One region of the Mannheimia pernigra genome, then DNA from elsewhere that is predicted to be linked to it. Evidence: riboswitches for the same ligand, from Rfam matches in the RefSeq annotation. Region 1 holds a riboswitch; the other holds the start of a gene.
What was found. A riboswitch is a leader RNA that binds a small molecule or an ion and turns the genes downstream of it on or off. The one in region 1 is predicted to bind thiamine pyrophosphate.
Positions count from the first base shown of each region.

Region 2: another riboswitch for thiamine pyrophosphate. It lies ahead of thiB (thiamine ABC transporter substrate binding subunit); the one in region 1 lies ahead of thiM (hydroxyethylthiazole kinase).

Region 1 covers NZ_CP055305.1:976,272-979,790, reverse strand. The annotation lists gene ilvG (acetolactate synthase 2 catalytic subunit) at 1-1,422, shown strand, start outside; gene ilvM (acetolactate synthase 2 small subunit) at 1,432-1,650, shown strand; TPP riboswitch at 1,811-1,915, shown strand; gene thiM (hydroxyethylthiazole kinase) at 1,979-2,791, shown strand; gene HV560_RS04800 (MFS transporter) at 2,784-3,519, shown strand, end outside.
Region 2 covers NZ_CP055305.1:2,114,381-2,117,899, forward strand. The annotation lists gene pcnB (polynucleotide adenylyltransferase PcnB) at 1-400, opposite strand, end outside; gene dksA (RNA polymerase-binding protein DksA) at 534-983, opposite strand; gene thiB (thiamine ABC transporter substrate binding subunit) at 1,218-2,171, opposite strand; TPP riboswitch at 2,219-2,362, opposite strand; gene HV560_RS10020 (amidohydrolase family protein) at 2,663-3,519, shown strand, end outside.

The DNA.
Region 1 (3,519 bases):
CTAATTACTGGCTTAGGTGATGCAGCCTTAGACTCCATTCCTGTCGTTGCAATTACAGGGCAGGTTGCCAGCCACTTAATCGGTACCGACGCTTTCCAAGAAGCCGATGTGTTAGGCTTATCACTTGCTTGCACCAAACACAGCTTCATCGTACAGAATATCGAAGAACTACCTGAAATTTTAGCCCTTGCCTTTCAAATTGCCCAAAGTGGCAGACCTGGCCCAGTTCTAGTTGATGTACCACGTGATATACAATTAGCCACAACGAATGCTAAGCCTATTGTCTATGCCAAAGAAAAAGCCTCTGCACAAAATAAAGCACAATTAGCACAAGCTAAGCAACTATTGCTAGAGGCAAAAAAACCTGTACTTTACGTTGGTGGTGGTGTGGGTATGGCAGAAGGCGTACAAGCGGTCAGAAATTTTGCAAAAATTGCAAATATCCCCTCTGTTTCCACCCTAAAAGGCTTAGGCACAATTGATCCAACCGATCCGCTTTATATGGGAATGATCGGAATGCACGGCACAAAAGCTGCAAACTATGCAGTACAAGAGTGTGATTTACTGATTGCCTGCGGTGCACGTTTTGACGACCGTGTAACAGGTAAATTAGATACTTTTGCCCCACACGCAAAAGTCATTCATATTGATATTGATAATGCGGAAATCAATAAACTACGCCAAGCACAAATTGCGTTAAAAGGTGATCTAATTGAGGCTGTAAATAGCTTAGCTCAGCCATTAAACATTGATTTATGGCGTGACAATGTGCGTAATCTCAAGCAGCAGTTTGATTTCCAATATCAAGAAAATAGTGGTGAAGGACATATTGATTCTACGGCGTTGTTGCACACTCTTTCAGAGCGTAAATCTCCAAATAGTGTAGTCACAACAGACGTAGGGCAGCACCAAATGTGGTCGGCACAACACCTCACTTATAATGATCCGAAAAACTATATCACCTCAGCTGGTTTTGGTTCAATGGGATTTGGTTTACCTGCTGCAATTGGAGCCCAAGTTGCTCGCCCTAATGACCAAGTGATTGTCATTACAGGTGATGGCTCAATTATGATGAATATCCAAGAACTTGGTACAATCAAGCGAGCCAATTTACCTGTTAAAATTTTACTGTTAGATAACCAACGCTTAGGTATGGTTCGTCAATGGCAATCGCTCTTCTTCCTCGGTCGCCACAGCCAAACAATTTTAGACGACAATCCCGATTTCGTTATGCTCGCTAAAGCCTTTGATATTGAGGGCGAACGTATTGAAAAGGCTTGCGAAGTTTCGGACGGAATTGACCGCTTGTTAAATGCCAAAGGGGCATATTTACTTCACGTTTGCATTCCACAAGAAGAAAACGTTTGGCCACTTGTTCCACCTGGTGCTTGTAATGCCGATATGCTAGATGATGATATATAGGAGAACCAAATGGCACACTACCAATTAACGATTAAAGCGAACAAACGCCCAGAAACCTTAGAGCGTATTTTGCGTGTGATCCGCCACCGTGGATTTGAGGTGAAAAGTTTGAATGTGGAAGAAAATGATACCGTATTTGACTTAAAACTCACCCTAACCAGCCAACGCCCGCTTTCACTATTAACTCATCAATTAGACAAATTGTTTGATGTGATCGAAATCAACTAATCTTTTTAATACCGTGTAGAAAATACACGGTTTTTTTCGCTAAAAACTGACCATTCTCTCCTCAGAACAAATTGTTTAGCAAGCCGTGCCGAAAAATGGCTTAGAAACAAAGTAGCGATAATCTACTTTACAACCCTTTTTTTAAAGATTATATTAGCCACTCATTTAGTCGGGGTGCTTGCCTTATACCCATAATGCAAGCTGAGAAATACCCGTTGAACCTGATGCAGTTAGCACTGACGTAGGAAACTAAAAGCAAGCCAAATCTCCGCTGTTCATTCCCCGTTTGTGTTGGTGCGTTTCTTTTTTCAACCTTGAGGAATAAACGATGACCAAATCATTTCAACCACGCTTTTTGCAAAAAATTCGGCAAAATCGACCGCTTGTTCACAACATTACTAATATTGTTGCAGCCAATTTTTCCGCCAATGGCTTATTGGCTCTCGGTGCTTCGCCAATTATGGCTGCAGCCATTGAAGAAATGGAAGATATGCCTAAACTAAGTTCTGCCTTGGTAATCAATATCGGCACATTAATCGGAAAAGAAATCGATGCAATGGTGCTTGCTGGCAAAACGGCCAACCATTTAGGTATCCCTGTTCTACTCGACCCTGTGGGCGTTGGGGCAACATCATTTCGTCGCCAAACCGTTGAAACGTTACTAAACGAAATTCAATTTACCGCTATTCGAGGTAATGCCGGGGAGCTAGCAACTATCGCAGGAGTAGATTGGCAAGCCAAGGGGGTTGATGCTGGAGAAGGCTCACACAATATGGTAGAAATCGCCAAACAAGTTGCTAAACGCTACCAAACCCTAATCGCCATCAGTGGTGAAGCCGATGTAGTAAGCGATGGCTTACGCACAGTTTTAGTGAAAAATGGCAGCCCAATGTTCCCACAAATTACGGCTTCTGGCTGCTTACTCAGTGCAGTATGCGGAGCATTTTTAGCCGTAGCAGAAAAAGATCAATACTTTAATTCACTGATTGAGGCTTGCACTGCTTATGCCGTTTCTGGCGAAATTGCCGCCCAATCTCTCAAATCAACCGAGTATGGACAATTTGCCGTTAATCTTTTAAATGAATTAGGCGCTTTAACAACAGAAGCCATCACACAATATGCAAAGGTGGAATATGTCTAATACTCATCACACACAATCAAGCCCAGCAAAAGTAGCAATTGCCTCAATGGTCGGTACCGCGATTGAATATTTTGACAATTATATTTACACAATGGCAGCCGTACTGGTATTTAATGTACAGTTTTTCAATAGTGATGACCCTGTATCAAACCAATTAATGTCACTTTCTGTGCTAGCTCTTGCCTTTTTCACTCGCCCGATGGGATCAATTCTTTTTGGACATTTTGGCGATAAATATGGCAGAAAACAAACACTTATCGCCTCGCTCCTGTTAATGGGATTATCCACTGTAGCTATCGGCTTGCTACCAAACTATGCTGCAATTGGTATTTGGGCAACGGTGCTGCTCTGTTTGTGCCGTATAGGGCAAGGTTTGGGCTTAGGTGGCGAATGGGGCGGTGCAGCCTTAGTTGCAACTGAACACGCACCGAAACACAAGCGGGCATTTTTTGGCATTTTTCCGCAAATGGGAGCGCCAATCGGCTTATTGTTAGCCAACGGAGCGTTTTATCTCGTAAACCTAATTTATGGCGAGCAAGCCTTCCTCGACTGGGCGTGGCGGATTCCATTTGTAGCGTCTATTGTGATGATTTTTATCGGCTTATACATCCGTATTAAAATCAGCGAAAGCCCAATTTTTCTGAAAGCGGAGCAACAAGGAAAAAATCACCACACACCGCTGAAAACATTATTTAGCAAGCATTTCAAACCCTTTATTATCGGCGTAC
Region 2 (3,519 bases), 1.0 Mb from region 1:
CCACCTCAAAAATTTCACGCCCATACATAATATGTGCTAAACGAAAACGACGACCAATTAATCGGCATTGTCTGCCAAAAATACGTTGAATTTCTTCTGGACGAGCATTCGTTGCAATATCAAAATCTTTTGGTTTTTTCTCAAACAGAAGATCTCGAATACAGCCGCCTACGATGTAGGCTTCAAAGCCAGCAATATGCAATTTATCGACAATAGAAAGTGCATTTTTAGGAAATCCCTTCGGGCTAATGCCGTATTGTGAAGCATTCACCACAAATTTTTTATGCACTATATGTGATGGTGCATTATGATGCCCTTTCTCTCTGTTTGACTGACTTTTTGATTCTGTAAATTTAGGCGTAGCACGCTTTGAGCGATGATGGCTTTGCTCGCTCACCACTTGCTTCTCTCTTGCCTGGTTTTCATTTTCCGTATTTCGTTTTTTCGGTTTGGAAAACAATGACTTAATATAATTAAAAATAATACACCTCTAAATAGTAAATGCCTCTTAAAAAAGAGGCATTATGCACAAATTATAAACCTAATTGCTTTTCTCGAATTTCAGCTAAGGTTTTACAATCAATACATAAATCTGCTGTTGGGCGAGCTTCTAAGCGTTTTATCCCAATCTCCACACCGCAGGTTTCGCAAAAACCATAATCATCTTCTTGGATTTTATACAATGTTTGCTCAATTTTTTTCAACAATTTACGTTCGCGATCACGATTACGAAGCTCTAAGCTAAATTCTTCTTCTTGGCTTGCACGGTCGTTAGGATCAGCAAAGTTCGTCATATCTTCTTGAAGCTGGCTTTTAGTGCGTTCTGCTTCTTCCATAATTTGACTATGCCAAGCTTTTAGAATTTTATTGAAATGCTCACGTTGAGCTTCATTCATATATTCTTCATCTTTTTTAGCTTCATAGGGCTGCACGCCTGCTAATGCCAATAATCCGAGAGAGGTGGTTTTAGCCGCTTCAGTCATAGATTTACTCCTTGTTTGGAATTTTATTGTTAAATTATTCCCGAATAACAAACTAACTTCCTTGTAACTACTTTATACGAAAAAAATCAAATCTTCGGGTTTTTAGTAATGGCGGCTATAAATAACACAAAATTAACTGACTCACAAATAAATTTGCAAGATTTTTACATTTATGGATTTATTTGCACACAATTATAGCCGAATATCAATTCGGCTATTTATCTGCCTATTTATTTACCAACTTTTTGACCAATCAGCAAGCCATTTTTGCACTACCTCATTAGATGGTGGGGTAAATGCTAATTTTTTATAGGTTGGCATATCTGCAAAAGCAGGGTCTGTTCCCTCAGCTAAAACAGGGTTCATCACATTATGATAAGAAATAATATGTTGTGACTCTGGTTGATGTAAAAATTCAAGAAATTGATTTGCTAGGGCTTTTTGCTTAGTCGTTTTTACAATAGCAGCATTTTCAACTTGAACTAAATGCCCTTCCTCGAAAGGGGCAGCGACATACTTATCCGTTTTTTCGTGCCACTTATGATATAAAGGAGAGGTGGTATAACTTAGCACGAGATCCGACTCCCCTTTTAAGAAAGCCCCGTAGGTTTCAGACCAGCCTTTACCTACTGTTACTGTGTGTTTTGCTAATGTTTTCCACGCGTTTGGCGTTTCATCACCATAGACCTGATTTACCCACATTAAGAAGCCACGCCCAACACTGCTGGTTCTAGGATCTTGATAAATGACTTTGAGATCTTGGCGTTCCACAAGCTCTTTTAAACTTTTAGGCGGATTTTTTAACTTTTCTTTATCATAAATAAAGGCATAAGACCCCATATCATACGGAAAGAAAATTTTGTCTTTAATCTCTAATTTAGTTTTGGCCTCAAATTCGGTAAATAATCCGCTTTTCTCTGCCTCAGCTTGTAAGAAATTATCAATACCTAATACCACATCAGCTTTGGTTTTTTTGCCTTCTAAACGGACGCGATTAAACATCGTTACGCTATCATCAAACGGCATAAACTTTAAATCGCACTGACATTCTTTCTCAAAATTCTGTTCCAACTTATAAGCAGGGCCATATTCAGAGGCAAAAGAGCTGTAAGTATAAACTGTTAGTGTTGGTTGATTGGCAAATGCCGTAGCAGTCAGTAATGCCAGTGAAGATAAAATCAATTTCATAAAAAAGTCCTTCTAAAATTAAGTAGATAGAAGGATTTAAGAAAGGCAAAGTTGCTTATCTCAAATCCCTACGCTGATATTAATCAGATCAGGTTCTATGGGTATTTCTCAGCTACAAGCGGTTTGATTTGTATAAAATTTTGCAAATTTTTACCTAAAAACAACCGCTTGTTGCACCCCAATGAGAACGCCTTATTGTAAAAAGTTTATCGACTAATTTCAATCATCGCAAACGTTTGCTATTTAATAAAAAACGCATTATACTACCGCCCTAGTCCAAACAAGGAACTAGAAATGAATTCTCTTATTTTCAAAACACAAAATGCTAAACAGCTACGCATCGTTTTTCGAGGCGTAGCTGTTTTTTTATTCATTTCTAAATATTAAAAATCGCTGTAAAGCGATTTTTTTGTAATATCAGCTCAATTAAGAGCAACTACCTAAGCCGATTTTTAAACCCAAATTGATAATATTGAAAAGGAATAGCATATATGAGCCTGTTGATTCGCACCTTAAAAGGTCATATTCGTGATGAAATAATCAAACAAGGAGGCTGGGTTAATGCACACGCTCACGCAGACCGTGCATTTACGATGACACCAGAGAAAATCACCGTTTACCAAAATGCGAATCTACAACAAAAATGGGATTTAGTCGATGAAGTTAAACGCAATTCAAGCGTTGATGACTACTACCGTCGCTTTTCACAAGCAATTGAGTTAATGATTTCACAAGGCGTAACTGCATTCGGAACTTTTGTTGATATCGATCAGGTATGTGAAGATAGAGCTATTATTGCTGCCCATAAAGCACGTGAAGTGTATAAAAATGATATTATCCTAAAATTTGCCAACCAAACTTTAAAAGGTGTTATTGAGCCAACTGCGAAAAAATGGTTCGATATTGGCTCGGAAATGGTCGATATTATTGGAGGGCTGCCCTATCGTGATGAACTTGATTACGGCAAAGGCCTGGAGGCAATGGATATTTTAATGGATACCGCCAAATCGCTCGGTAAAATGTTACACGTCCACGTCGATCAATTTAACTCACCAACAGAAAAAGAGACGGAACAACTTTGCGATAAATCAATAGAGCACGGAATGCAAGGCAAAGTAGTAGCAATTCACGGCATCTCGATTGGTGCTCATCCCAAAGAGTATCGCAAAATGCTATATCAAAAAATGCGTGATAGCCAAATGATGGTCATTGCTTGTCCGATGGCGTGGATTGATAGTAGCCGTAAAGAAGATTTACAACCTTTCCATAATGCCTTAACACCTGCTGATGAACTCATTCCTGAAGGCATTACAGTTGCAATCGGCACAGATAATATTTGTGACTATAT